DNA from 4 places in the Lysinibacillus sp. FSL K6-0057 genome. Region 3 is predicted to be linked to each of the others. Evidence: riboswitches for the same ligand, from Rfam matches in the RefSeq annotation. Region 3 holds a riboswitch; each other region holds the start of a gene.
The links. A riboswitch is a leader RNA that binds a small molecule or an ion and turns the genes downstream of it on or off. The one in region 3 is predicted to bind S-adenosylmethionine.
Positions count from the first base shown of each region.

Region 1: another riboswitch for S-adenosylmethionine. It lies ahead of MHB40_RS22335 (bifunctional homocysteine S-methyltransferase/methylenetetrahydrofolate reductase); the one in region 3 lies ahead of MHB40_RS08685 (YezD family protein).
Region 2: another riboswitch for S-adenosylmethionine. It lies ahead of MHB40_RS19865 (methionine ABC transporter ATP-binding protein); the one in region 3 lies ahead of MHB40_RS08685 (YezD family protein).
Region 4: another riboswitch for S-adenosylmethionine. It lies ahead of metA (homoserine O-succinyltransferase); the one in region 3 lies ahead of MHB40_RS08685 (YezD family protein).

Region 1 covers NZ_CP152047.1:4,465,497-4,473,187, forward strand. The annotation lists gene MHB40_RS22335 (bifunctional homocysteine S-methyltransferase/methylenetetrahydrofolate reductase) at 1-1,451, opposite strand, end outside; SAM riboswitch class I at 1,541-1,641, opposite strand; gene MHB40_RS22340 (protoporphyrinogen oxidase) at 1,741-3,135, opposite strand; gene MHB40_RS22345 (globin-coupled sensor protein) at 3,944-5,236, opposite strand; gene MHB40_RS22350 (tetratricopeptide repeat protein) at 5,866-7,152, opposite strand; gene MHB40_RS22355 (YdcF family protein) at 7,225-7,691, opposite strand, start outside.
Region 2 covers NZ_CP152047.1:3,986,546-3,994,236, forward strand. The annotation lists gene MHB40_RS19860 (methionine ABC transporter permease) at 1-598, opposite strand, end outside; gene MHB40_RS19865 (methionine ABC transporter ATP-binding protein) at 588-1,616, opposite strand; SAM riboswitch class I at 1,699-1,802, opposite strand; gene MHB40_RS19870 (thioredoxin family protein) at 1,859-2,170, opposite strand; gene MHB40_RS19875 (hypothetical protein) at 2,184-2,525, opposite strand; gene gcvH (glycine cleavage system protein GcvH) at 2,616-2,996, opposite strand; gene MHB40_RS19885 (arsenate reductase family protein) at 3,077-3,433, opposite strand; gene MHB40_RS19890 (acyl-CoA dehydrogenase family protein) at 3,640-5,424, opposite strand; gene MHB40_RS19895 (acetyl-CoA C-acetyltransferase) at 5,551-6,723, opposite strand; gene MHB40_RS19900 (3-hydroxyacyl-CoA dehydrogenase/enoyl-CoA hydratase family protein) at 6,773-7,691, opposite strand, start outside.
Region 3 covers NZ_CP152047.1:1,834,184-1,841,874, forward strand. The annotation lists gene pepF (oligoendopeptidase F) at 1-212, opposite strand, end outside; gene MHB40_RS08660 (DNA starvation/stationary phase protection protein) at 430-870, shown strand; gene MHB40_RS08665 (general stress protein) at 1,061-1,498, shown strand; gene MHB40_RS08670 (DMT family transporter) at 1,535-2,434, opposite strand; gene MHB40_RS08675 (LysR family transcriptional regulator) at 2,569-3,450, shown strand; gene MHB40_RS08680 (phosphopantothenoylcysteine decarboxylase) at 3,522-4,193, shown strand; SAM riboswitch class I at 4,403-4,498, shown strand; gene MHB40_RS08685 (YezD family protein) at 4,533-4,724, shown strand; gene MHB40_RS08690 (flavin reductase family protein) at 4,815-5,300, opposite strand; gene MHB40_RS08695 (VOC family protein) at 5,450-6,235, shown strand; gene MHB40_RS08700 (amphi-Trp domain-containing protein) at 6,740-7,018, opposite strand; gene MHB40_RS08705 (cold-shock protein) at 7,164-7,364, opposite strand; gene MHB40_RS08710 (formate--tetrahydrofolate ligase) at 7,577-7,691, shown strand, end outside.
Region 4 covers NZ_CP152047.1:2,645,087-2,652,777, forward strand. The annotation lists gene MHB40_RS12965 (endospore germination permease) at 1-1,098, shown strand, start outside; gene metA (homoserine O-succinyltransferase) at 1,139-2,074, opposite strand; SAM riboswitch class I at 2,200-2,311, opposite strand; gene MHB40_RS12975 (nucleotide excision repair endonuclease) at 2,515-2,886, shown strand; gene MHB40_RS12980 (hypothetical protein) at 2,939-3,325, opposite strand; gene MHB40_RS12985 (helix-turn-helix domain-containing protein) at 3,349-4,131, opposite strand; gene MHB40_RS12990 (TSUP family transporter) at 4,258-5,028, shown strand; gene panF (sodium/pantothenate symporter) at 5,072-6,517, opposite strand; gene MHB40_RS13000 (YhdT family protein) at 6,517-6,780, opposite strand; gene MHB40_RS13005 (short-chain dehydrogenase) at 7,043-7,597, opposite strand; gene MHB40_RS13010 (AMP-binding protein) at 7,661-7,691, opposite strand, start outside.

The sequences.
Region 1 (7,691 bases), 2.4 Mb from region 3:
TTCTTCTCTAAGCGTGTCACAGCACGATCTAACACACGGACATTTGGATTAAATGCAGCAGCAACTGAAAAATTTGCTTTTTTACGAAGTGGCTTGCCTGAGAAAGAAACCCCTTCATTTAACTGCTTAATTAATTGGATTAACTCCATTGAAGATACATCATAAACACTTGTCGCACCTGGGAAATCTCCAACTTTTGTTGGATCACCTGTAACGGCCAACACATCATGAATACCTAAAGCATTTAATCCCATTAAATGCGATTGTAGACCAATTAAGTTACGGTCTCGACATGTAATATGTGTTAGTGGGCGTACACCATGTGTACTCTTTAACAATGCTCCCATTGCAATATTGCTAATACGTGGAGAGGCCAGTGAATTGTCTGCCATCATGACTACATCTGCACCTGCATCATACAGTTGCTTTGCTCCTTCAAGGAACCCATCAATCTCTAAATGTCTAGGTGTATCCAATTCTACTATGACAGAGCGTTCACGTTTTACTTTTTCATGAAGAGGCTCATACTTTGGTGGCTCTGCTTCACGAACAATCTCAATCTTTTCAGGTTTCGCATGCTTTTCCTGAACCGGTGATAACTCTTCTAAATACTTCTTTGCTGCTGCAATATGTTTCGGTGTCGTACCACAGCAGCCCCCTATTAAGCGTACGCCTTGATCACGTAATTCGACAGCCGCTCGACCAAAATAATCCGATTCTGATTCATAAACGACACGTCCATCTTCTAAGTCAAGAAGTGAGGCATTCGGATAGGCAGACATAAATGCCTTGTTAGGAAGTTCTACACCTTCAAATGCTTGAATCGTATGATGTGGACCTAGTCGACAATTGACACCCACGATATCTGCACCGAGTGTTTCTAGCTCATGCAGGGCATTATTTAAAGACATTCCATTTTGTAAAACACCAGGCTCATGCATAGATACTTGTGCAATAATCGGTAAATTTGTTTTGGCACGTAGCATCTTTAAGGTTGCAGTTAATTCTTCAAAATCATAATAGGTTTCAAGTAAAAGGCCGTCTGGATTTCCTGCAAGTAAAACATTTGCCTGTTCTTCAACTGTCGCTAATATTTCATCTAATGTTGCATCACTTTTACGAATTCCTCGAATACCTCCAATTGTCCCTAAGACAAATTGACCGCCATCTGCCGCTGCTCGTTTTGCAATGGTAATAGCCGCTTCATTAAATTGTTGGACCCGTGATTCTAATCCATAGCGAGCTAATTTAATGGCATTTGCACCGTACGTATTCGTTTGAATGATGTCAGCACCAGCTGCAATATATTCTCTATGAATCTTTTCAATTAACTCAGGTCTCTGAACATTCATTTCCTCATGGCAATACTCCAATCCATAGCCATATAGCACTGTGCCTATTGCACCGTCTGCTGTCAATACATGCGTTTTTAACCTTTCAAGCAATCCCATAAAACTAGCCTCTCTTCCTATGTCTCTATATAATAAAAAGCCTTCTTTCATAAAAAAAGAAGGCTTTAACGATTCATCATTGTTGTTCCTTCTCATCTTCGACTCAACGGTCTTCTGGATTTAGCACCTGACAATAAAGTTGGTTGCTGAAGCTTCAATGGGCCAGTCCCTCTGCTTCTCTTGATAAGAATTAAGTATGAATTTTTTAAATAATTAAAAGAATCATATCGTTTACTGACGAATGAGTCAAGACTATTTCACATAACAAAGTTTTTTTCCACTTAAAACCTTAGAAATTGGCAAGTTCCTTCGCAAGCTCTTCACCAATTTTTTTCCCGTTTTGAATGCAAGCACCGATACCTACGCCAAAATATGAGCACCCAGCAATCGATAAATGTGGATACTTTTCATGTAATTCCTGTAGTAATCCTTGTAACGCTTCACGATGAGCTAGATCATATTTAGGCATTTGATCAATCCATTTTGTTACATTCACAACTGTTGGCTGTTCCTCAATTCCTAGGCTTTTCCTCACGTCTTCTAAAGCTACAGCTGCCAATTCTTCATCCGTCATGGCACGTAGTTGCTCATAGGCTGGATTGATGCTCTTATAAAAGAGTCGTACAAGTAATTTATGTTCTTTCGATGTATGCTTCCATTTACGACTCGTCCAGGTTGCTGCATTACAAGTAACATCCGAATTATGCGAAACAATATAGCCCGTTCCATCTGCTGGCAATCTAGAGTCTGGCACATCAAAGCCTAAATAGATGGTAATGGCTGACGCTGTCGTAAATTGGTCAAAATAGCGGTTTAAAGATTCATCCTGTAGTAGATTTTGAACAGCATCATTCGGTAATGCTAAAACGACATAATCTGACTCAATATTTTCACCATTAGCTAAGGAAATTGTGTAGTTTTTATCTTGTTTTTGAACATTTAGAGTAGTAACGCCCTTGATGATTTCTACATCTGATAATGTTTGTTCAAGTCGATCAATTAAAGAAGATAAACCATTTTTAAAGGATATAAATTTTTTGTTCGCTGCTTTAACAAATTGCTCACGATTCGCATCAAATCCTTTAATAATACTTCCATAATTATTCTTATAATCAATTAAATACGGTAAAGTAGAGCCAATGGAAAGCTGATGTAAATCTCCTGAATAAACACCTGCAAGTACTGGTGCAATTTGATTTTTCACCAGTTCCTCCCCTAAATAGTAAGTTAAAAATTCTCCTATTGAACTTTCCTTTGTGAAGCCGTTGTTAGGTAATGTCAAATCCTTTAACGCTTCTTTTTTTCCTTGCTCTGAAATAAGTGTACTTTCTTCTAAGGATGCCAAACTCATCGGTATACCAAATGTTGAATCTGTTGGTATAGCGTGTAACTCATTATTCGTATAAATATAAGAAATACCTGTTTCGTTGTAAACTAGCTCCGCTTCAAAATCAAGCTCCTGTACGAGTTCCATAACGCCTTGATGACGGGCTACAATAGAATCAGCACCTGTTTCCATGATGAAACCTTGTTCATGTGCTGAATATAATTTGCCTCCTAAATATGTATTTTTTTCTACAAGCACTAGACGAACATCTAAATTATTCTCCTTCACTTGACGTTGTAAATAATGCATTGTACATAGTCCTGTAATTCCGCCGCCTAAAACAACAACTGTTTTCATAGTAACCGCCCCTATTTTTAGTTCTTTCTACAGTATAATCTTTTTTTCATTGAAAATTACGTTAAACCCTTTACAAATTTAGCAAAAATAGAGCTATTTCATCAGTGAAATAGCTCTCCTTAGTGTTGAAAAACAAAACAGTCAATTGAAAGGTAGAAATGGATTTCCGTTGCAGTCTACTTGCTTTCCTGTGGGCGAGCGCCGAATCGCTTCCTCCGCTACCGCTCCGTGCAGGGTTTCGCCTGTCTCGCTATCCCACGGGAGTCAAGTAGCCTTCCACTTCAACCCACTAACTTTTTAGCAAAGGTTTTCAAATAAAGTGAAGGTGCTCACTACTCTTTATGAAGAGGTGTTGTCACGCATCACTTCTCCACACTGAAAATAAGAGCTTATCCCCGCTAAGAATACAGATAATAGGCGATTTGATCGCTATGCTACTATGAAAAAAAGTAAAGACACTTTGCAGAATGGATGATTGGAGTGGAGCCAGCGTCACTCCTAGGGGATTTAGCGTCACAGAGGAGACCCTGGAACGAACGGAAGTGAGTGAAGCGGCTCCTCGGACGCCCCCTGGAAAGGACGCTGGCGGAACGGAAATCAACCCCTCACCCTGCAAAGTTGCCTTTTCTGCCGTTGACATCCTCTTTTTTCAACAACATGTAGAGCTATTTCATCAGTGAAATAGCTCTTGCTTTCTGAATCTCTAAAAGATCCATCCTCTATTGCAATATTTACACAACAAACATTTTAATAGGTACTATAGTGTTTAATACTTCTAAAAATACAAATAGATGTAAATGTTAGTAGTCTATCCTTTTAAATTTTGCGCAAAGTTCGCTAATTTTTCTGCTGAATTCGTTACCTCAGTAAATGAAGTGCCTAATTCACTTAATATGCCTACAATTGCTTGTATTTTCGTTGCCATACAATCATTTTGATCTTTTGCTTCTGTCATGGCTCCCAATATACTCGTAAATTGACCTTCAGTTTGTAACATATTTTCCTCACCAGCTGCTACTTCATCTTGAATATTTGTCAAAGAATGCTCTAATTTCTCGGTTCGTTCACCCGTTTTTTTCAATAACAAAGCAACCGCTGTAACTGATTCTTTTGTTTGAATCGATAATTTACGCACTTCGTCAGCCACTACACTAAAGCCCTTCCCTGCTTCCCCAGCGCGTGCTGCTTCAATTGCAGCATTCAAAGCCAACAGATTCGTTTGATTCGCAATATTGGTCACAACACTCATGATTGTTTCCATTTCCCTAGACATACCTGATAATTGTTCAATATTTTCTTCTATATCATGAAGAGAATGAATAATATTGAGCATATTTTGTGATTGATTTTTTAAACGTTCGCGACCCTCAAGTGCTTGATTTTCAGCCAATGTAGACACTTCGAGTGATTTTTTGGCCAATTGTTTAATTTCGTCAGATTGTTTGCTTAAGCAGCAAAATGAATCATTTGTTTCCTGCGAGATTGTTGCAAGAGCTTCCGAAGAATCTACAATTTGTCGTTCAATCGCATCTTTTTCATGCACCATTTTTTCCTTCAGCTGTTCCACCGTGTTTTCAAAAGCTTCTAAAACAAGTTGTTGCTCAAAATTACAAATTTTCGATATAGCTCTGATCGTATTGAATTGATCTTGTGGAAACTCTATATTTTTTTCGACTAAATCAATAAATGATATCGATAAATCTTGGAATGCACAGATATACCACTGTGTTCTAAGCCCAATGTGGACATGCACCTTTGCAATCTTTACACGTCTTTGGTAATACAACTCATCAATGGTTCCGTTAAACATTTCAATAATATGCTGCCGTAATGTTACTTTAAGCTTTTCTACAGAACTATGATGACTAATAATATCTACCAAATGATGCTCTGTTCCTATCATGTTGTAAAAACGGTTTACGATGTGATCTACATTGTCCATAACATATGGCTGGAAAGCTTTTAAATATTGTAAGTCTTTCTTCGTTAAGTTCAGCATATCAATTTGCTTCGCCATTGATTGGCGAGAAGACAAATCCATTTTCACTGTGTATTGCTGTAAATCCAATACCTTCGTCTTTCTCTGTTTTTGAAAAATCACACATCTTCCCTCTTTCATTCCGTTTACTTTCATCAGGCTGAGAAACATCAAATCCCTTTTAACATATTGATGAATACATGAAAAAATACCGATAAAATAACTTTGGCCAGATTTAATGGTTACATCGGTTCGTACAATTTCAAATGACACACTGCCTCCAAAAGTGTGTCGAGTACCCATTTGTTCAATCCTCATAAGGTCATTTGTTCTCAACAAACAGATATAGTCACTACATGACTAGCAGTAAATTTATTTACGTATGCTTCTTTTCAAAATCACTCATATACATTAATCATTTTATAAATGGCTGTCAATCTTATTAATACCATTATTTTACATAAAATGTATAAAAAGTCCTTGTTGTTAAATAAACCGTACTAAACAATAAAAAAGCTACCACAATACTATTCGGTAGCTTTTTTAACCATTTTTTTGTTTATTATGCTTACTTGTTTTATATTTATTCTATTTTTTTATTGGTTATCTTTAATTTTCACTATATTAATATTTTTTACCCTCAACTAACATCTATCTACATACCCATAAACAGTAGTCATTACAAGACTAAAAGACCCATTCGCTACTGCTGTATAAATCATTCTAAAAACCTATACTTTTTAACACTAAATTTACAAACCTTTAAGTTCCTGTAATATTTTAGCCGCTTCTTCGGAGCCAGCATCTGCTGCGAGTCCATACCATTTGATAGCTTCTTTCAGATTTCTATCTATTCCTTTATCTTTATTGAAAATATGTCCTAATTGTAACTTGGCATCCACATCCCCTTGAAGGGCAGCCTGCTTAAACCAATGAATACCTTTTTCAATATTGCGTATTCCTGTTAGACCATTACTCCATATATAGCCTAAATCATAAAAGGCATCTACATGATATTGTTCCGCAGCTCTTTCATACCAAAATAGTCCACGATTGACATCTTTCGCTTGACCTAAGCGCCCCTCTAAATAAATTCCACCAAGTCGATATTGTGCTTCGACATACCCTGCCTCAGCTGATTTTTTATAGGCATTAAAAGCTGCTTCCACATCTATCTCAACGCCTAACCCCTGCTCATAAATAATGCCTAACGTAAACATTGCCTCTGCCACATTCTTTTTTGCAGCATAGTCAAACCATTTTTTTGCTAATGTATAATTCGTTGGTACGCCCTCGCCATTAAAGTACATATCCGCTAAATTATTGGCGGCATCCGCATGTCCCTGTAAAGCCGCTTTTTCATAGTATGAAAAGGCAAGGGAATAATTCTCCTCCATACCTATGCCCCCAAAGCAAAAATTCCCCATCACATATTGAGCATCTGCATTTCCTTGAGCTGCTGCTAGCTCAAACCATTTCAATGATTTTTCTGGTTGAAAATGTTTACCCTCTCTAGAATTATAATATTCTCCCAGTTGATATTGTGCATCTCCATCCTGCTCTTCAACCGCCTCTTTATACAAATCAATAATGACCTCATGATCTAAATCCTCTTCATCTAAAATAGCGATTTGTTCATCTTGATGGCAAAAGTACCACTCGACAATATCAAGCACATCATCTACTACTTCTATACTGTTTTTTAACTTTTCTAGCGAAGAAATTTGCCAGATAAGTATATAGATAGGCTGGGATATGGCATCACGTAAGACATCATCATATTCTGCTAACAGCGTTAATACATTCTCCTGTATGGATTGAGATTGTGCTGTATGGACAATCTGCAAATGGCGCTGTTGCTGTTCTTTTAATAGCCCCCGCACTACTTGATACAGAATTTTCTGCAAGGCTGTTAGGTTAATTTCAGCGAATGTAAGTAATTTTATATTTTGAGCAAACCATGGATCTTCTGTTTGTGTAAGATTTTGTAGGGAATCTATTCGTTCTTTATTTCGCTTGGCTAAAATTTGCTCGTACATTATTTTCCTCCCTTGCACACTATGTAAAAAAACTGCCTTGCCACTATTATATGGAAGACAGTTGAAGTTTGGTTACACATATGCTCTCAATAGTAAGCCTACGAATAGCGTAATAATTAAAAATACTGTGATATGGGTCCATTTATACATTACTAATAAACCTATAAATTCTCGCGTAAATGCATTGGGAACATAGTAAAAAGCTGTCTTTGAGCCAACGCCCTCGGCATCTAATGCTGCTTTCCTAGCATAAATACTTGCGCGAAACACATGAAAATTATTCGTAACAAAAATGGAACGATACTTCTCTTCAGGAGAATGGTGGTCCATCATTTTCTTTGAAAAGATCATATTTTGTTCTGTATTGGCTGAACGATCTTCCATTAGAATCTTGTCAGTCGGAATATGATGAACTTCTATTAAGTATTGTTTCATTGCAAATGCTTCTGATACCTTTTCATCATTTCCTTGACCGCCAGAGACAATGATAAAAGGCTTCTTCGCATACTTTATATATTGCTTTACTGCTTCATCTAAGC
Region 2 (7,691 bases), 2.2 Mb from region 3:
AAATAGTTGCCATTAATGTCACATCTTGGCGATTTCGTTGGAAGCCGTCTAGGAACGCTAGGTTACCAAGACCACCTGCACCGATAATTCCAGCCATCGCAGTATAACCTACAAGGGCAACAGCCGTTACAGTGATACCAGAAATTAAAGCTGGTAATGATTCAGGGATCAATACTTTCCAAATAATTGTAGAAGTTTTTGCCCCCATTGAACGGGCTGCTTCTATAACACCTTTATCAATTTCGCGTAACGCAATTAATACCATACGAGCATAAAATGGTGCTGCACCGATAATTAATGCTGGCAACGCCGCATTAGCTCCTCGAATTGTACCAAGTAAAAACTTCGTAAATGGAATTAATAAAATAATTAATACGATAAATGGAATGGAGCGGAATATATTAACGAGTGATCCTGTTAAAAAGCTAACGATTTTATTTGCCCATAACTGATTGGGACTAGTTAAAAATAGAATGATACCAATGGCTAACCCAAGAATAAATGTCACAACTGTAGAAATAGCTGTCATATACAATGTTTCATATGTAGCTTGCCACATATTTTCCCAGTCTACATTCGGAAAGAGATTAGTTAGCATTTGCAATCACCTCCGTTTGTACTTCGACTGTATTTAAATAACGAAGGGCTTCAGCCACGTTTGTCTTCGAGCCATCAATTTGCACAATCAGTGTACCGTATGCACCATTTTTTGTTTGTGAAATATTACCATGAACAATACTTACCTCTACATCAAATTGTTTCACAAGATGTGAGATAACAGGTTGTTCTGTTTTTTCACCAACAAAAATCAGTTTGACAAGTTGTCCAGTTGGATAGTTTGCTTTGATTTGTGCCACCGTATCCTGTGTTTCCTTTGTGTCTGTAATTTGAGATACAAACTTTTTGGTAATGGCCGCTTGTGGTGCTTGGAAGACTTGTAATACCTCACCACGTTCCACAATTTCGCCTGCCTCCATCACCGCTACACGATGACAAATTTTGCGGATGACATGCATTTCGTGTGTAATCAGGACGATTGTTAAGCCTAAGCGTTCATTTATATCAACGAGTAAATCGAGAATGGCATCCGTCGTTTCAGGATCGAGTGCCGATGTCGCCTCATCACATAGTAAAACTTCTGGATTATTCGCTAATGCACGGGCAATCCCTACACGTTGCTTTTGTCCACCAGAAAGCTGGGATGGATATGCCTTATCACGTCCTTCTAGGCCTACAAGTGCAATTAATTCCTTTACACGTGCTTCACGTTGAGCCTTTGGAAAACCAGCGATTTCTAAAGGGAAAGCAATATTTTCAGCCACTGTTCTCGACCAAAGTAAATTGAAATGCTGGAAAATCATACTTACCTTTTGTCTAGCTGCTCGAAGCTTTTGCCCTTTTATCGATGAAAATTCTTGATTGTTCACCGTTACTGTTCCTGTTGTCGGTTTCTCTAAACCGTTTAATAAACGAATCATGGTACTTTTACCAGCGCCACTATAGCCGATAATGCCAAAAATTTCACCTTTATTGATGGTAAGGTTGACGTCTTTGACTGCCGTTAATTCGCCATTTGCTGTTTTGTATTTCTTTGTAATATTTTGAAGCTGGATCATAGCGAATACTCCTTTTCTCATATAGAAAACCCCTTCACTCACAGACAAGTAGAAGGGGTCACGTATTATACGTTAAACCGTTCTCTCATCTTTCAAAGAAAAATCTTTGGGTGATTTGGCACCTTTTCACATTGTGATGGTTGCCGGGCTTCATAGGGCACTTCCCTCCGCCACTCTTCATAAGAGTTCGATATATTTAATGTTTTAGTAATATATTTGATACTTTACCACGCTAGTAAAGTTCAGTCAATTGATTTTTTTAACAATTCATATAAAAATGGTACGGATTGAAAAGCATAAATCTTTTCTGTCACTTTTTCGCCATCACTGATGAGTAGACATGGAACACTTTCAATTTGATGCTCATAGGCTATGTGTTCCAAAAAATTGATATTCGCTTTGCCAATTTGTAGCTGTGGCAGTAATTGTTCAATAATGGACATCATTTTGGATGCCACTGCGCACGTTCCACACATTGGTGTATATAAATAAAATGCAGCTGTCTCTCCCGACTGTTGGGCCGCTGCCCACTGCTCTGTTGACCATTCTTCCATTTTTCACGCAACCTTACAAAATATATTCATTATGGATTGAGAAATGTGCACGCAGTAAAATCATTGCTAACACTTTTCTTGGTGTTGTCTCTACTTCCTTGTACGTTGGCATTGTACGAAGGTGCTCAGCTTCTGGATAATGTCTGTCCATTAATGCACGTAGCTTATCACCAGAAGTATCTGCATCAAAAAAAGTAAATAGCTCACAGCCCTCGTAGGGATCAAGTAGTTCTTCTAATTGATGCACACCAATTGTGCCGTTCGTACATAGTATTGTAACATTCTCATTTAAAATAGGCTCAATTTGTAGCTTATCTGAGCGTCCTTCTACTATCAAGCATTTTCCCTCGAACATTACGCCACCTCCATTTAGAGATCCCACTTATAAGTCATTATATAACAAAAAACGCCGGTAGTTTCCGACGTTTTTTGATTATGGCTTGTCTTATTCAGCGATCATTTCTTCGTATTGCTCTGCTGTCATTAGTTTCTCAATTTCTGATGCATCAGCAGGCTCAACAACGATCATCCATGCTTTTTCATATGGTGATTCATTAACGAATTCTGGGCTATCTTCTAAATCTGCATTTACTTCAACTACAGTACCTGAGATTGGTGCGTATAATTCAGAAACAGTTTTTACTGATTCTACGCTACCGAATGGATCATCTGTTTTGATTTCGTCGCCAACTTGTGGAAGCTCAACGAATACGATATCTCCTAATTCAGATTGTGCGAAGTGAGTAATACCAATACGTACTTTTCCATCTTCTACTTTTACCCATTCATGTTCTTCAGAGTATCGTAAGTCTTTAGGTGTGCTCATGCAAAAAACCCCTCCATAAATATGTAATATATTCACTTTCAGTTTGCCATACTTCTCCTATAAATACAAGGTTAAATACGTTATTTCCAAGCTTGCTCAAAATCTGCTTCTTTAAAACCTAAAGTAACTTTTTTTCCATCTGTGACGATGGGACGTTTAATTAACATACCGTCGGAAGCAAGTAGCTCAAGCTGTTCATCCTCAGTCATTTCCCCTAACTTGTCTTTTAAGCCAAGCTCACGATATTTCATACCAGAAGTATTAAAAAACTTCTTCAAAGGCTGTCCACTAGCTTGCCAAATAGCTGTTAATTCTTCCTTAGTTGGCGGTTGCTCTGCGATATGTACCTCTTCATAGGAAACCTCATGCTCATTTAACCACTTCTGTGCCTTTTTACATGTTGTACATTTCGGATAATGGAAAAATTGAATCGTCATTACAATGCTCCTCTTCTGTCTTTTTCTGTAGTATACCATCATCGTTGTTTTCAATGGTGAACTTCACTCTTTTTTGTAAGTTTATCCATCAGTTTCACATTTTTATCCGTCTCTTTTACGATTCTATCCACCAATTTTGCACTTCTATCCATCGCATATAAAAAACCTAGCTATCTTTTGCAGATAGCTAGGCTAGGTGTGCGCTATTAAACAATATATTTTTCAGCATCAATTAGTTTAACTGAAGCCTCACGCTTCTTCGCAATTAAATTGTATGGATTATTGCGCGTTAGCTTACGCAGTGCAGATAATGTCATACGGGCTGCATCGCCATCTGCTGAAGCAAGAATTGTATCTTTTGCTTCTTTTTCGATTTCTGCGAATGCTTCTTGGCAGAAGATTTGTGTGTATAGCAATTTTTGATGAGCTTTTTCAGCGCCGTCACGAGCAATTGCCTTTTCTGTACGTAAGACAGCTGATTCCATCGCAAATAATTGGTTAGCGATATTGGCAATGTTCACCAATACTTCTTGCTCTTGATCAAGTTTTGCGCCAAAGCGTTGTGCTGCTAAGCCTGCAGCTAATACCGCAATCTTCTTCGCATTTTTCACTAAATATTTTTCTTGCGCTAGCGGCTCTGTACCGATATCTTCTGGCATTAGCATGAGCAGCTCTTGCTGTAAACTTTGAGCAACTTGTAATAGAGGAAGCTCACCTTTTAGTGCCTTTTTCATAAATGTACCAGGTACTATCATGCGGTTAATTTCGTTTGTGCCTTCAAAAATTCGATTAATACGAGAATCACGGTAAATACGCTCTACCTCATACTCAGCCATAAAGCCATAACCGCCATGAAGTTGTACTGCTTCATCTGCAATATAGTCTAATGTTTCTGAACCGAATACTTTGGCAATCGAGCATTCAATAGCATATTCAGCAATTGCACCTGCAATCACTTTTCCTTGCTTTTGCTCTTCTAGGCTTAATTGGCTTAAGCGATCTTCAAATAGACCAACAGTACGATAGTTTAATGATTCTGAAGCATACAATTGAGAAGCCATTGTTGATAATTTCTCTTTTGTCAGATTGAAATCAGAAAGCTTTGTTTTAAATTGCTGACGTTGGTTTGTATACTGAATAGCTAACTCCAATGCACGTTTAGATCCACCAATTGTGCCCACGCCAAGTTTATAACGACCAATGTTTAAAATATTGAACGCAATGACATGACCACGACCAATTTCACCTAATAGATTTTCTACAGGTACTTCCGCATCTTCTAATACTAATGTACGAGTAGATGATGATTTAATCCCCATTTTCTTCTCTTCTGGGCCTACTGAAACACCAGTGTATGCTCGTTCTACGATAAATGCAGAAAATTTATCGCCATCAATTTTTGCGTAAACAACAAATACATCAGCAAAGCCTGCATTCGTAATCCATTGCTTTTCACCATTTAAAATATAATGTGTGCCAGCTTCATTTAATTTCGCAGTCGTTTTTGCACCTAAAGCATCAGAACCTGAGCCTGGCTCTGTTAATGCATAAGCAGCGATTAATTCACCTGAAGCAAGCTTAGGTAAATATTTTTTCTTTTGATCATCATTACCGAATAGAACAATTGGTAATGACCCAATACCAACATGGGCACCATGTGTGATAGAGAAACCACCTGCAACAGACATTTTTTCAGCGATTAAAGCTGAAGAAACTTTGTCTAATCCAAGCCCTTCGTATTCTTCAGGTACATCTGCTCCAAGTAAGCCTAATTCGCCTGCACTTTTTAGGAGACGCACTGAATGCTCAAATTCATGGTGCTCTAAATTTTCAACTACTGGTAAGACTTCATTTGCCACATATTCCTCTGTTGTTTTAGCAATCATTTTATGCTCGTCAGTGAAATCTTCCGGTGTAAATACACGATCTAATTCCACATCTTCAATAAGAAATCCGCCGCCTTTAATGAAATCAGTTGTTTTTTCAGTCATGATAAATTCCTCCCAATATATCGTTTTGTTAGTTGATTCCCCTAATGATCATGTATAGAAAAGCTTGATGTATACAATGTTCGGAGGCAACCGTAAACAGTACACCTCAAGCTGATCTAGCTAAAATTATAAAATTTCAAATACGCCAGCAGCGCCCATACCGCCACCAATACACATTGTCACGACGCCATATTTTTTACCTTGACGCTTTAATTCATGAATCAGCTTTAATGTTAAAATAGCTCCCGTTGCGCCTAGTGGATGACCTAATGCAATCGCTCCACCATTGACATTGACTTTATCTTGGTCGATGCCTAAATGACGTACAACCTCTAGTGACTGTGAAGCAAATGCTTCATTGATTTCCCATAAATCAATATCATCGATGGATAAACCTGCAATTTCCAATGCTTTTGGCACTGCCACGATAGGGCCGATGCCCATTACTTCAGGAGGTACACCACCAACTGCAAAGCCTAGGAATTTTGCCATTGGTGTCAGTCCCTGCTTGTCAGCTTCTTCACGATCCATTACTAGTACGGCTGCTGCACCATCAGAAGTTTGGGAGGCATTACCAGCTGTTACACTGCCTTTTACATGGAAAGCTGGACGCAGTTTTGCTAAACCTTCAACTGATGTACCTGGACGTACACCTTCATCCATACTAAATGTGAATTTTTTTACTTGTGGTTTATTGTTATCGTCTACGTAATGCTGTTCCACTTCGATTGGTACAATTTCATCATTGAATTTACCTTCTTTAATCGCCTTTTCAGCAAGCGCGTGTGAGCGAACAGCAAAAGCATCTTGATCTTCACGACTAACATTGTATTGACGAGCTACTTCCTCAGCTGTATGCCCCATGCCCATATAGTATTGTGGAGCCGTTTCCGCTAAAGTCGGATTTAAACGTGGTGTATTCCCCACCATCGGCACCATACTCATGGATTCTACACCACCAGCAAGAATGGCCTTTGAGTGTCCTAGCATGATTCGCTCTGCTGCATAGGCAATCGCCTGTAAACCTGATGAACAAAATCTATTAATCGTCAGGGCAGGCGTTGTATCTGGTAATCCAGCAAGTGCACCAATACTACGTGCCACATTCATCCCTTGCTCTGCTTCTGGCATCGCACAGCCTAAAATTAAATCATCAATCGGCCCTTCATAGCCTGCTCTTTTCAATGTTTCTTTGACTACGACAGCACCAAAATCATCTGGTCTTACTGTTGCTAAAGAACCTTTTTTTGCTTTTCCAATTGGAGTTCGTGCTCCTGCTACAATAACGGCTTCACGCATCGTATTAATCCCCCTTTGTTTCATGTGCAAGATTGATCTATTTCGTCAATTAGTTACGAAGTGGTTTACCTTTTAACAGCATGTGTTGCATTCTTTGCTGTGAAAGCGGATTAGCAACAAGGCTAAGGAATGCCTCACGCTCTAAGTTCAATAAATATTGTTCATCGACTAAAGTGCCATACGGAACCTTACCACCTGCAATAACATAGGCTAATTTTTTAGCAATTTTTAAATCATGTTCGCTAATAAAGCCTGACTCAAACATCCCTTGCGCACCGATGAGTAATGTTCCATAGCCTGATGCACCGACCACTGGCACTTTTGTTGGTACAGGTGGTTGATAGCCTGCTTCGTAAAGCGCTAATGCCGCCTGCTTCGCATCATATAATTGATGATCTGGATTAACTGAAATACCATCCGCAAAGTTTAGGAAATTATTTTCACGTGCTTCCTCACCAGATGTTGAAACCTTCGCCATCGCAATTGTTTCAAATACTTTATTAGCAATATGTTGATAGTCTACCTCTACGCCATTTGGTAAGCCCTTTAGGAATTTTTGATAGAGCGCTTTATTTCCGCCGCCGCCTGGAATTAACCCAACCCCAACTTCCACTAAGCCCATATATGTTTCCATCGTTGCTTGAATATGTGCAGCCGGTAAGCAAACCTCTGCCCCTCCACCTAATGTCATGGCAAACGGTGCTGCTACAACAGGCTTACGTGAATATTTAATTTTTTGCATAGCATCTTGGAATGCCTTAATTACGAAATCTAGTTCAAAAATATTATCATCCTGTGCTTCTACTAAAATCATTCCTAGATTTGCGCCAACACAGAAGTTTTTCCCCTGATTACCGATGACTAAGCCCTTATAGTTAGCCTCTACCTCATCTACCGCAAAGTTAATCATTTGAATAATATCTAGACCGATTGCATTGGATTGTGAATGGAACTCAAGTAATGCAATT
Region 3 (7,691 bases):
ACAAATCTTTTTTGTAGCTCCTCAAAGGCTGTTAACACGTCGATTACTTTTTGCGCATCGGTAATTGTTCCTTTGTATTGTTGCTCGAAGCTAAGTGCATCTTCTACTAATTGTGCTAAGGTCGGTTCAAAATCAGCCTCATTGCTCAATAAATCTGTTAAATCCCAAGTTTCTTCTACTGCAACATCTTTTCGTAATGGTAAAACTTTCATTTATGGACACCCCTTTACATGTAAGTGATTTCATTATAACGAAACTATTTCGGAAAGTGAAATAATTTCATAGAATAGTTGCAATATTCTTACTGAAGGTCGTTTCGCATGAAGTATGTTTGAAATATTGTCGGTCGGGAACAATGTGTGTATAGCCAACATCTTTTATTACTCATACTAATGGCTAGAACAAGACATATTGGAGGAGAAATGGATTATGACACAAAACTTAAACAAACAATTAAATAAGCTAGTGGCCACATGGTCTGTGCTTTACACAAAGCTACACAACTATCATTGGTATGTCACAGGGCCAGCCTTCTTTACACTGCATGCAAAATTTGAAGAGCTGTATAATGAAACAACGCTGAATTTAGATGAAATAGCAGAGCGTATTTTATCAAAGGATGGCAAGCCAGTGGCGACATTAAAAGAGCATCTAGAGCTATCCTATGTAGAGGAAGCAACAGGTGATGAAACGACAGAGGACATGGTTGCAACGACAATTTCAGATTTCCAAAAGCTGATGAAAGCTTTGAATTCTACAATGGAGCTAGCCGCAGAAGAAGGGGACGACCGTACAGAGGATTTACTCAATGCGATGTATCAGTCTCTTGAAAAGCATACATGGATGTTAAAAGCCTTTCTTGACAAGTAAAAATGAAACGTTCAGCATGCTGGAGAAGAAAGCCTCTCTAGCATGTTTTTTTCTGCCCTGAACGCTTTATGTCAAATCAGCAACATAGTTTAAGGCATCATAACAATTATTACAGTTTCATAAAACGGGTTTGCTTGTGTGCCGTGAGGGTAATTTTCTAGTAAGCCATACAACTTAGGAGGAATTGAACATGATGAATGAACAAAATCCAAAAATTGAGGTGGCCCATACAAGGGATGAAATGCTTCACATTTTAGAGCATATGCGAATGGAAGGTTATCACCAAGACGATATCCATATTATTGCGAGAGATCCCCAACAGTTTGAGGATGTAAAATGGGATGCCGATGTGCAAACACATGAGGCTGGAAATTGGGTAGACCAATTCAAATCTTGGTTTACAGGCGACTCAGCTGTTACAGAGGGCTTAAAACGATTTAATCTGTCAGAGGGACAAATCGCTTACTATGCACATCTTGTAGAACAAGGAAGTATTGTCCTATATGCAGAACATGAGGATGATGTTGATACGCTTCAAACCTATCCAGAGACAGCGGAAGAGCAAGAGGAGCGTTTAAGAAATCAACAGCGTATGGCAGAGGCAGAGCAATATAGAAGATTTTTATAAAGAGAAAAACAGAGTGATCCCAGTGATCACTCTGTTTTATTGTATGACTTTTTCTTGTGCGTCTTTCTTGATAAAGCGTAGGGCATGGAAGTGCTCTAATTGAGCCACTAAATTCCCAATAAGAATGAAGCTACCACCAATCGCTAATTTCATAGTTAAGCCTTCTCCGATAAACATCATGGCAAACATAGCGGCAAAAATAGGCTCTAAGGAGAATATTAGACCTGTATGTGTAGCAGAAGTATACTGTTGTGCAACAGTTTGACCAACAAAGCAAAACGCACTACAGATGATGCCAAGCCCTAAAATAGCAATCCAAGATGTTGTGGAATTTGGCAATGTCGGTGTTTCGAATAGAAATGTTAAGCCAAGCGCATAAATACCAGCAAAGCCAAGCTGATAAATTCCGTATGAAATGGATTCTACATTTCGTGTGAATGAGCTGTTTAAAAGTAAATAAATTGAATAACATACCGCAGCAATTGCTACTAATAAATCACCTGTATGGAAAGTGAATGAGCCATGTGCTGTTAAGACGGTAATACCAATCATCGTACAAATGATCGCAAAGCTAACTGCTCGAGAAGGTAATTTTTTTTCAATAAAGCTGCTGAAAATCGGCACTAACACGACTGTTAGGCTCAAGATGAAGCCAGCATTTGAAGCAGAAGTAGACTGTAAACCAAATAAACTTAACGCGAACACAATGAATAATAAAAATCCTTGAATAGCCGCATATTTTAATGTTTTACCATTTACTTTGATCATCCGTTTGTAAAAAATAAGTCCTGCTACGAAAAATGCGATGATACAACGCAATGCCACCACATTATAAACTGCCAATGTTTCTAGCCCCATGACCATAAAGGTATAAGAGAGCCCCCAAAACATTGTGACAATAACCATCAATACATTTGCTTTTCCTTGGATACTCATTATGTTCACCTACCATCTGTGTACTAAAACAGTTTTTATACTAAAAATTACTATATATCTTGTATTGTGATTAGTAAAACGAATGTTTATAATGAATAGGATTAAAAAAATTCATGTATATAGAGGGATTGCGGATGAGCTTAGTTAAATACGAGATTTTAACAAAGGTGGCAGAGGTGGCAAGCTTTACAAAAGCAGCTGATGCACTAGGGTTAACACAGTCTGCTGTGAGTCATGCCGTGTCAAGTTTAGAAAAAGAATTTGGCTTTGCTCTCATTCATCGAAGTCGTGTAGGTGTAACATTAACAAGTGAGGGACAAACGATGCTAAGGGCAATGCGTCAGGTTTTGGATGCGCAGGAATTATTACAGCAGGAAGCAGCTCATATTCTTGGCGTGACACGTGGTAAGGTTCGAATTGGTGTAATTTCAAGTATTTCTTCGAATTGGATGCCAGAAATTGTTCGGATTATGGATAATCAATTTCCAGGAATACAGGTGGAGTTACGAGAGGGAGATTACTATGAAATTGAACAATGGCTTTTAAGTGGTGAAGTAGAAGTCGGGTTCTTGAATGGTCAAAAGTCAGAGCAATATCAATTTACTGAGTTACAACAAGACCCATTATTATGTATTGTTTCGGATAAAAGTCCCTTATTTGATAAGACAGAAATTGATATCGTAGACCTAGAGGATATGCCATTTATTATGACTTCCTATAAAGGGACAAATGATGTCAAGGTGCTATTAGAGCAATATCATATAAAGCCGAATATTCGCTTTGAGCTTTCTGAGGAGGTAGGGATTCTTTCTATGATTTCACATCATTTAGGGATTAGTATTTTACCCCAATTGGTTATTCAAAATTTACCACCAACATTGAAAGCGATTCCATTAAAGCAAGGTGGCTACCGCACCATTGGGATTGCTATGAAACACCATGCTTCACCCGTTACAAAGAAATTTGCAGAGATTTTAAGCGCTTGGTTAAATGAACAAAACAGCTCCCTACGATAGTCGCTATTGAAGCATATCCTTACATTACGTTAAAATAGTATTTGTATATATTTCAGAAAATAGGTGAGTGTATGGGGACATTACAAGGCAAAACCGTACTCATTACAAGTGGGGGAACACTTGAAAAATGGGATCGTGTACGAGGGCATACGAATTTATCAAAAGGCACAATGGGCTGTTATTTAGCAGAGGCGGCGCTGGCTGCTGGCGCTAACGTAGTATATATGCATGGTTACTTTGCACAGCTCCCAGAAAACCACAACAAAATGACATTGATAAAATTTGAAGGCATAGAGGATTTAGGACAAAAGGTGTGTCATGCTGTCCAACAACAAGTCGATATCGTCATTATGGCTGCTGCTGGCTCTGATTGGGTCATTGACAAGGTGTATGATCAATCAGGTAATTTAATGGAGGAGGCGGGGAAAATGCCTTCCGACGAACCACCTATTATTCATTTTAAAAAGGCGCCAAAAGTGTTAGGACAAATCAAGGGCTGGCAACCAAAGGTAACATTAGTAGGCTTTAAGCTCGAAGCGACGGATGATGAGGAGTTCTTGCTAGCTCGCGCAAGACTGCGTATGGAAACAGCCAATGCTCAATTTATGGTAGCAAATAGCTCCCAGTCTTTATACGGAGGGGACGAGCCTCATTGGATCGTGCCTGCTGAAGGCCAACCAATCAAGGTGATGGGGAAGCAACAGACCGCACAAGCTTTAATGGCCTGTTTACAAGAACAATAAAATCAAGAACTGTGCAGAGGCTATATTTCTGTGCAGTTTTTTTCTTTGCTTCTGTGGTTAGATATACTGACATAGCATACAATACGGTAGGATTATGTGTGAATAGTCTATAAAATTCTCACATTGCATAGTATTCAACTAGGTTTTCTAATATTTTGTATTGACATTCCTATAGCAGAATTATAGAATTATTTTCAAGAAACGCAGTACTCTTATCAAGAGAGGTGGAGGGACTTGGCCCAATGAAGCCTCGGCAACCGAAAAACAGGTGCCAAATCCAACAGATGGTGTCTGAGAGATAGGAGGGGCTATCAATCAGTTTGATGCGTTGGCCTCTTTATGATCAATAAGGATAAAAAAGAAGGGGTGTATCGTATGGCTCAGTCGGTAAAAGTAGATGATAAGAAATTAGAGGCAATTGCGAAGGCGATTCAAAATCTTGAATTTGGTGAAGTGCATATTACGATTCAAGATGGTGTGATTGTGCAAATTAATAGGCTTGAAAAGCAGAGATTTCCGCAGAAAAAATAACAATGATTTCAGTAGAACTTATGTCAAACGGCCACCTATAAGCATGAAGGATTTCCTTTGCTTACAAGTGGCCCTTTTTTTGTGTAAAGGCTAGCTATAAAAGCTTTTTGGTATAGGACCGATATGACGGCGATGATAAAGTAAAGGCTCTTTTTGAGCATTTGTAATGTCTATTACCTGCCCAATAAAAATGGTATGGTCGCCAGCATCAATTTGCTGAAACGTTTTACATTGTAAATTAGCTGCTGTATCATGTAAAATCGGTAGTCCAAAAGAGGAAGTTGACCACTGTGCTTGTGCAAAGCGATCAGGGATTTTACTTGCAAATAGTGTACATAAATGTTCTTGATCACTCGCTAAAATATTGACCGCAAAATTTGGCGCAGCCGTAAAATAAGGATGGAGCTGAGATTTTTTATCGAGTGACCACAAAATAAGGAGCGGGTCGATTGAAACAGATGCAAAGGAATTGACGGTTAAGCCAATAGGTTTTGTGTCATGACATGTCGTGACAACTGTTACGCCTGTAGGATAATTACCTAATGCTAATTTAAAAGCAGCTACTAAATCTGTCATTCAAATCACCTCTTTATGAAATTAGTGAACGGAGTTTGTAGGTAAACGAAACTTTTTTTCATATCCTACTAGTAACTCCTTTTCTTGAGTAAATTTTAAACCAATCAAACATACAGGTAAAGGTAATGGGGAAAGAAAGGGGAATGGCCATGACTTTATATTTTGATCATCTGGTTCATCAAGTGGAATCACCAGAAAATATAAAGGTTTTCTTCAATAAACGAAATGTCCATACAGTGAATGGTGGGCAGCACACGATGTGGGGGACTTATAATACGTTAAGCTACTTTGGCTTAAGCTATATTGAACAAATTGCTATCTATGATCGTGATTTATTTGAGCAAGCGGCACAATACCCATATTCCCTACATTATACGTTTAAACGTGATCAAGAGCGCCAGGGATTTTCTCGAATTGCCCTGCGCACAAAAAATATTGAGGAAGAGGGTCGGCGCTTGCGAGCATTAGGCTATGAAGTATATGGGCCAGATGCATGTAGCCGAACAAGACCAGATGGCACTGTTGTAGAATGGAAGCTACTGCATTTTGGCAAGCCAGATCTTCCAATCGATTTTCCATTTTTGATTGAATGGGCGGAGGAAGATGAAGAGCGTTTGGCTCAACTAAAGGCAAGTGGTGCCATTGATGTAAAACAGGCTATAACGATGGAATCCATCCAATTCTATGTCAAGGACATGCAGGCAACCGTTCAGCTGTGGCAAGAGGCGTTGCAGCTACCAGAGCCTGTGCAATATGAGCAGTATATGTCACTACAGCTACCGAATATGCGTTTAGATTTCTATAAGGAAGAGAGCGCAGTAGCCATGACACTCGGTCATGTCAAAGAAGGGCCATTTGGCGTGACATTAAAAGATCCAAAACGTACAAAGGAAACGTTAGTTTGCCCAGGCGCTTTTTATTGGATAAATCGATAATGAGAAAAATCCACTTCAACAGAGAAGTGGGTTTTTACATGTTGCTGAACTAGAAGAAAAAGACTTTTTCATAAGGCGAGAGGTTGATTTCCGTTCCGCCAGCGTCCTTTCCAGGGGGCGTCCGATGAGCCGCTTCACTCACTTCCGTTCGCTCCAGGGTCTCTTCTGTGACGCTAAATCCCCTAGGAGTGACGCTGGCTCCACTCCAATCAACTTGCTACAAAAGTTGACTTTATTAATCTTTCATCATTTCCATAGTGTAAAGTAATTAGTCACGACAACCACTAATAAGTGAAAACCCTTCATTTGTATTTGTAAATACCTTTACTAAAACGATAACCCTTTTGTGGATTAGAGTGGAAGGCTTTTTGATTAGTAAAACCGGCGAAACCATACACGGAGAGTCGGCGTCAAGCAAGTAGCCTGCAACGGAATTCTATTTTCACCTTCCTATTCGATAGAAAAATCCACTTCAACAGAGAAGTGGATTTTCGTTGCCTATTATTATTCTATCGTCATTTTTTTCGGTAATTCTGTACCTGTATACCAATCAAATTCAATTTCAAATGAATGCTTGTCGCCCTTTTTTGTATAGGAGTATTCGATTTTGAGCTGCTCACTAGGGCTAACAACAGTTGGCTCTGTGCCTTGAACAAAAGTGAATTCACCATTTTCTTTAAGCTTCTTTGCAATCGTTTCTAGTGTTGCCGCAAATTCTGCTACACTTTGTCGTTCTTTATGCTTCAAAATAACTTCTGTCATTGGTTTATTTTGTTTTTGCATCGAAATCCCTCCTTACTTATTGTTACTTCTATTATAACATGGAAGGGTCACTAAGCTTTTATAACAACACAAAAAGCGGATGAAGGAAACGATCCTTTTCCTAATCCGCTGCTAATCTGGAACTACACGGATAGCCCCATTCTGCTTATAGTTTTACAACATTTGATGCTTGGGGTCCACGATTGCCTTCCACAACATCAAATGAAACCTTTTGACCTTCTTCAAGTGTACGGAAGCCTTCCTCCTGGATGCCCGTAAAATGAACAAATACATCTTCGCCATCATCACATTCAATAAAGCCATAACCCTTTTCATTATTGAACCACTTTACGATCCCCTGTTGCATAAGCATTCGCCTCCAATGCGCTTGAATGTAAAATAAAGTTAACTAAGTCGTGCTATATTGAGAAAATGTGAAAAAATTGCATTTTCTCTTAGAACATACAGGAATTGAACAAAGTTGTCAATCGATTGTCGAAATGCTCGTATATCTGGCTTTCTTTTTTTTCACAATTAAGACTATAATGGAAATGAACAACATAGAAAGTAGGATGCCAAATGACAACGAAAAATCAACCATTATCAGATTTAGAAATCGCTAGTCAAGCAGTGATCAAACCTATTACGGAAATTGCCAATGCTGCGGGTATTCCAGACGATGCCCTTGAGCAGT
Region 4 (7,691 bases), 810 kb from region 3:
TATTCTATCGGTACAGCAATTTTAATTATCCCTTCAAGTATTACGGGCGCTGCTAAGCAAGATGCTTGGGTTGCAGCAAGCATTGGTGTTGTGCTTAGTTTACTGGTCATAAAGTTATTCTTAACACTTGCCAATCAAACACCCTCTCTTAATTTTATAGAGGCGAATGAAAAAATTCTTGGTCGTTTTTTTGGGAAAATCACAGCCATTTGCTTTCTCATTCTCACCTTTTTCTCCACTGGAGAGTTACTTTATTTTATTGGTATTTTTATGAAAACCGAAGTTATGCCAGAAACACCGACATTAGCATTCGCCCTACTGTTCAGTATCATTATTATGTATGCCGCGTATCTAGGGATAGAGACGTTTGCCCGTTCAGCAGAAATTCTCTTTCCGTTGTTTATCTTTATCTTTATTTTTTTCGTCGTTTGTATTACCCCTCAAATTACATTTGAGAATATTCAGCCTCTACTAGAAGCAACCAAAACATCTATGTTTTATAGTATTGCACGCTTTATGAGTATCTTTTCCTTTCCATTACTCGTGTTATTGATGCTATATCCCGCTGGCGTCAATGTACAGCCATCTGCACAGAAAGGGCTATATATTGGGACCATCCTTGGTGGTGTCGTCTTAATTACGTTGATTGTCCTATCGATTCTTGTCTTAGGGCCTGAAAACACAGCATCTAGGACATTTCCCAGCTATGCCTTAGCGCAAAGAATATCCATAGGGAATTTTTTGCAGCGTATTGAAATTATTATGGCATTTATGTGGATTTCGTCTATTTATATTCGCACATTTATGTATTTCTATACGACCGTTGTTGGCCTTGCCCAAATTTTGAAGATCAAGGATCATCGTCCGCTTATTTTACCGATGGGCATCATTATCATTGGACTTTCTCAAATTGTTCATCCAGATATTGTGCATTCTACTAATTATAATAATGAAATTTGGCCTATCTTTTCCTTTATCTTCACCATTTTATTACCCATACTTTTGTTGATTGTGGCAGTTATTCGAAATCGTAAATCTAAGGCTCAAAATACCGAAACACCCCAACAGGATACAACGAAGGAAAATCAAAAAGTCTAATTTCTTCTACGTTTAGAAAAGAAATTAGACTTTTTATTAATTAGATATGATATTCGATTTCATCTACAAAATCCCATTCGTATGGTGTTTCTTGGTAGACATAGTAGTTCAACCAGTTAGAGAATAATAAATGCGTATGGGCACGCCATGTATTCATCGGCTCTTGTTTCGGATCATCATTCGGGAAGTAATTCACAGGAACATCGATATCTATGCCCTTCGCCACATCACGGCTATATTCATCGGCTAGTGTTGTCGCATCATACTCCAGATGCCCCGTAATCATAATATTTTTATTATCTTTTGATTGTACGATGAATACCCCTGCATCCTCTGAATAGGATAATAATCGTAGGTCTGGATGATTGCGAACCTCGTCAATGGAAACAGATGTATAGCGAGAATGAGGCGCAGTAAATAAATCGCTAAAGCCGCGCACTAAATCCACCGTTAAATCTGTAATTACATGGGAATAGACGCCTGAGCATTTAGCAGCAAGCTCGACCTTTCCAATGCCATAATGGTGATACAATGCAGCCTGTGCCCCCCAACATATATGTAGCACGGATGTCACATTCTTTTTAGACCAATCCATAATTTCTGAAATTTCCTGCCAATAGTTGACATCTTCAAATGCCATTTTTTCTACAGGTGCCCCAGTAATAATCATGCCATCATAGCGTCGGTGACGAATTTGGTTGAACGTTGTGTAAAATAGCTGCAAATGAGATTTACTCACATTTTTCGACTCATGTGTGGCCGTATTTAAAAAGGTAATATTCACCTGCAGTGGTGTATTCCCTAATAAACGTAGTAATTGAAGCTCTGTTTTTTCTTTTTCAGGCATTAAATTTAGTATTAATATATTTAATGGACGGATTTGCTGTGTTTTCGCTCGATCCTCTTCCATGACGAAGATTTTTTCCTCACGTAAATGTTCTCCAGCTGGTAAATTTTTCGGAATATTAATTGGCATCTTGCTTTCCCCTCTCTATAATCACTCTCTTTTTTTAGCAAACCTTGCTTGCAAAGAATGCAACTAAATTAAAAAATCCTCCTCATTCCATACGAGATAGAATGAGAAGGATTTTTTCACGTCCACTCTTATCTCTCAAAGGAAAAAATCCTTTGCTGGAATTAGCACCTTTCTAACAATTGTTAGAGGTTGCTGAAGCGTCATCGGGCCAAATCCCTCAGCTTCTCTTGATAAGATTATTTAATTATCTTGAATTGTAACATGAACTAGTTAGAATATCAATAATTCATAGAATATTTTGTGATTCATGTGCATGTTCCTTGCTCATTTGATGTACACTAAGCTTGCTATATGTGGTGTTTCTACATTTAAAATTTATGGTAAACATGCCGTAATTATGTTACCATATACTTTTAGTAAGAGAGAGGAACGTGAATAGTTTGATTAAAATTGAATTTCCAAAACCAGATCTAGTAATCCGTCAACGTGAACAAGATTTAAAACCAGGTGATGTGGAAATCACACCTTACTTCGGTTTTATTGACTTCCATAAAATCACACGTGATAAAGGCGGCATTTTCTTATTCTATAATGACAAGAATGAGCTATTGTTTGTTGGGAAAGCACGTAAAATTCGTCAACGTATAAAAAAACATTTCGAGGACAATGTATCTCCGATGAAAAACCATCGTGATGAAGTGTTCAAAATTGAAGTCTATGAAGTAGAAGATCCAATGGAACGTGAAATTTACGAAACATATGCGATTAATACTTTCCGCTCTAAATACAATGTAGACAAAGTCTTTTATTAGACATCATGCAAAGAAACCGAAATCTCATCTAGAGGGATTTCGGTTTCTTTTTTCACATTATGGTCATGCGATTGATTGGTGTACTCTGGCCATTTATTCGCAAATCAATGGTATCAAGCTCAGGATTCTTGACGTTGATTTGAAAAACATAGGGCTGAGCCTCTTTCCTTTGCTCGCTGCCTTCTTCTAGCTGGATGATAAGCCTATTTCCCTCAGCCGTAATACTTGCCAACACATTCCCCTTTGAATAATAGACGAGGTAATATGAAGCATTATTTTCATGCAATAGTTGTATTCTGTCATTAGAAACAATATTTTTTTGGATATTGTCGGGGACAACAGTTAGCTCATGAATCGCTAGTGGATCAGCAGCTGGTGTAGCGTTACATGCTCCTAACATTAGTAAACTCATTAAACCTAGCAACACGATCTTTTTCACGTTACTCCCCTTCCCTTATACGACTATTCCAAGAAGAAAGCTTTTCGCTCCTTAGCAATCCAGTCTTCTAACTCCTGATCATCCCGTTTTACCAGACGATTGATGAGCACATCATGCCAAATATAATCCTCTAATAAATAAATATGGACAGGATCATTGGTGATAAAAGCCGTCTCTTGCGTGGATGGAGAGTGACCATAAATCATTTCCTGACCATCTATCGATAAGATAAACCAATGCGGTGTAGACGGTTTTTTTGTATAGTGTGTGGCTCTATGCTGGTCAATCGAGGCTAAATGCTCCCCCACATACAAGGTAATGCCATGGACAGGAACATGCTGGGCCACCTCTTGCAACTCTTCTCGTAGCGCATCATACATATCCTCCCACATTGACAGCATCACCTTTTTCTTCGCTTTCTTTAGAAGTGACTGACAATAGTTAATGATGGATTCCTTGCCCTTTAGCATGACCACTTTAGGCTCCGCTTCTTGCACTTTTTCCTCTAGTTTCTCTAATTTCCCTCGCATAGATGTAAAATTTGACTCCCAGCGTTGTTGCATTTGCTGTAAAAACACAGACACTGGCATTGCCGCATAGGTTGTTTGTTCTGCGGTCTCTTCTTTTAACACAATGCCCTTATCTACAAGAATATTTAAAATATCATACACTCTTGCACGTGGTATGCCAGAATTTTTACTAACCTGATAGGCACTGACATGACTTTGCTGAACAAGTGCCGTATAGGCCTTTGCTTCATATTCTGTAAAACCCATTTCTTTCAACTGGGCGATTAATTCCTCCATGTAATCCCTCCATTATCTTTATTATAGGCTACTTTTGTGAAGATTTGCCAATGAAAAAATGAGGGTTTACAGCGCAAATAAAATTAGTTACTATTTCAGTAGTAACTAATTTAAAAGAGGTGTAATATGTTTTTTGAAGTCGATGTACATATTCTTATACTGTTAATTTCATTTGGATTTCTGGCGGCTTTTGTCGACTCAGTAGTGGGAGGAGGCGGTTTAATTTCATTACCTGCTTTACTGTTTGTTGGCCTAAATCCAGCCGCAGCTGTTGCAACGAATAAACTAGCAGGAGCAATGGGCTCGCTCACATCCTCGATTTCCTTCTACCGTTCTGGCCAGCTGGACATTCGCTCTGTCCTCAAATATTTTCCTCTAGCATTTATTGGATCTTTAGGTGGTGCATGGACTGTACATCTAATCAACCCAGCATTACTAAAGCCCTTAATGCTTGTTATGCTGGCGGCTGTTGGGATATATACGATCTTTAAAAAGGATTGGGGCGCTGTCGCTACTGTAAAAAAACTATCTAAAACGCATTTATTTTTATTTATGCTGTTATTATTTGCTATTGGTTTTTATGATGGATTTCTTGGTCCTGGAACAGGCTCCTTTTTAATTTTTAGCTTCCTACTGGTAGGCTTTGATTTTTTAAAGGCGGCTGGTAATGCGAAGTTTTTAAATTTGGCGAGTAATGTGGCCGGCGTTTGTATGTTTGCTTACTTAGGTCAAATTCATTATGTCTATGGTTTAGTAATGGGCATTGCGCAAATTGGTGGGGCTATGCTTGGCTCGCGCATGGCGATCAGGAAAGGAAGCGGCTTTGTCCGCACGCTTTTTATTGTAGTCACGATGACACTACTTGCAAAAAATGCCTATGATTTTATGATGCATTAAAACAATAAACGCCACAGAATTTCATATCTGTGGCGTTTTTGAGTTAGATCATAAGTTTTTCGTTTTTAAATTTATGACTAGTCGTCAAACTGACAAGCACAAAAATAATGAAGGATGCGACGATTGGTATTGTGACTGTATGCATACCAAATACAGAAGGGTAGAATCGATCAATCATAATGTACAACAACATGCCTGAAATCATCGATGCAATCGCTCCGTATTTATTCGCTTTTTTCCAATATAATCCTAAAACTACTGTCCAAATAAAGACAGCCTCTAGCCCACCGAAGGCAAATAAGTTCAACCACACTAATAAATCAGGTGGATTGAGTGCAAAGATGACAACCGCTAAGCCAATGACCGTTGTCACAATAAAGCTTGCCCGTTTAATCTCTGCATCACTAGCTTTCGGCTTCATGTAATTTAAATAAATATCTTTGACAACCGTGGAGCTGACAAGCATTAGTAAAGCATTAACCGTTGACATTGTAGCGGCCATTGGTGCAGCTAAGACGATTCCTGCTAAAAATGGCGGTAGTACTTTTAATGTCAGAAGTGGCATTACCTTATCACCAATCTCAATGCCAGGTAAGACAGGTCGGGCTAACACACCAATTAAATGCATGCCAAACATGATTGTCCCTATGGCAATCGTGCCAATAATGATCGCTTGATGCATACTTTTTGAATCCTTGTAGCTCATCGCACGAACGGCAATTTGCGGAAGTCCTACAACCCCTACACCGATGAGAATCCAAAATGTCGAGACATACAAAGGCGTTAAGTCTCCTTGTGCGCCAAATGGTGACACAAAGTCAGGATTTTCAGCGACCAGTGAGGCCATTATATTGTCGATGCCTCCACCTGCCACAATGGTTCCGATTAATAAAATAATCGTACCAATCACCATAATTGAACCTTGGACCGTATCGGTTAACGCTACTGCTCGGAAACCACCGATAATGACATACACTAACACGGAAATCGCAAAAATAAACAGTGCCGCTGTGTAGCTTAAGCCAGTTAAAGACTCAATTAAGCGTGCACCCCCAACCCATTGGGCCATCATAGCCGAAAATAAAAAGACAATGATACTAATGGCTGACAAAATGACAATGACATGGCTTTTGTAGCGCTCTCGTAAAAAGTCGATTAACGTAATGGCCTGGTAACGACGAGCGATAATGGCGAATTTTTTCCCTAAAATCATCAGCACAAAATAACCTGCAGGTAGCTGAGCCATTGCCAGTAATACCCACCCAAGTCCTTTTGTATAGGCCACACCCGGTCCTCCGATAAAACTACTCGCACTGCCGTATGTAGCGATCATCGTCATCGCAAGGATAAAACCACCCATTTCGCGACCACCAAGGAAATACTCCTGTAGGAATGAATTAGAAGAGCGGACATGCTTATTGGCCCAAATACCAATTCCAAATATAATAATTAAAAATAATAGCAATGGAAATACAACTTGCCAATGCATTAGCGATCCACCTCCTCATCATCAAATGGTACCTCTTTGAAAAAGAGTTTCATCACAATCCAGATAAGAAGGATCATAAAGCCTGTCCCTGCGATACAGCTATAGAAAAACCAAGCTGGAAAACCAAAGACATACGTATAATTTCTTGGGTCCCCTGAGCCTAGTCCATAGGCAAAGCCAAACCAAATCGCAAAGTTGACAAGGACGAGTCCAATCCCGATAAGCGCCTCTCGATGCGCTATTTTAAAGCGTTGATCTTTCACATGTAATCCCCCTAACCTACTCTATTTTACTGATATGTCGGTCTGATGGGAAGAGATGTGATTAAATAAGGATGAGTTATATAGAAATGATTTTGTTATACTAAGAAAAATTTAAGATGTAAAAAAGACGGTTGATTCTGATGTTTTTCACACAAACCTAAATATCCCTCACCATTATGTAGACATCCGAATTTCGCTAAAAAAACTGATAATGGACATAAGTAAAAACCTTCGTCCATCTAGTTAGACGAAGGTTAGGTAGTTATAGCGGTCGCTTTTCCCAAGATTGTAGCGTGCCAACGATATGAACAGGCAGATCATGTTGAATAGCAGCAACGACACCTTGCGATATTTCTTCATGCGTAAGCCATCTCGAATGACCTTTTTCCATCATAAAACCTAACTGGATTTGCCTGTATTGCGTACGATCAAGCAGCTTCAATTTCTCTTGGACTTCACTTAAATTTACCTTACTCCCCAACACATGAAACAGTTTCCATTTTCCGCTATTCCAATTGGAAATTACACTGGATATGTTCTCTAGTGTCGTGTCAGCATAGGAATGAATCCACGCAATGACCAATTCAATGGGTCCATTATGTGCGATCGTTTCTTCTAGTTTCTCTTTTAATAAGGTGATATCACAATAATCAACTAAAATCGACGTTAGAAGAGAAGGTTTGGTTGTTCTATTTCGCAAGTCTTCCATTCGATGGGCACTACGTCCAATTATTGACACATGATAGTCTTTATTCACTAACCAAAGAGATATGTCAGCTAACATCCCTGTTCCACCAATCACTAATGCGTGGGCCATTTATGTGTCCCTCTCTCGTTTCTATTTCGCAAGATGAACGTGTCTTCCTGCTCATCATCATACTTAACAGGTAGATGAGTCGACAAGCCTATAC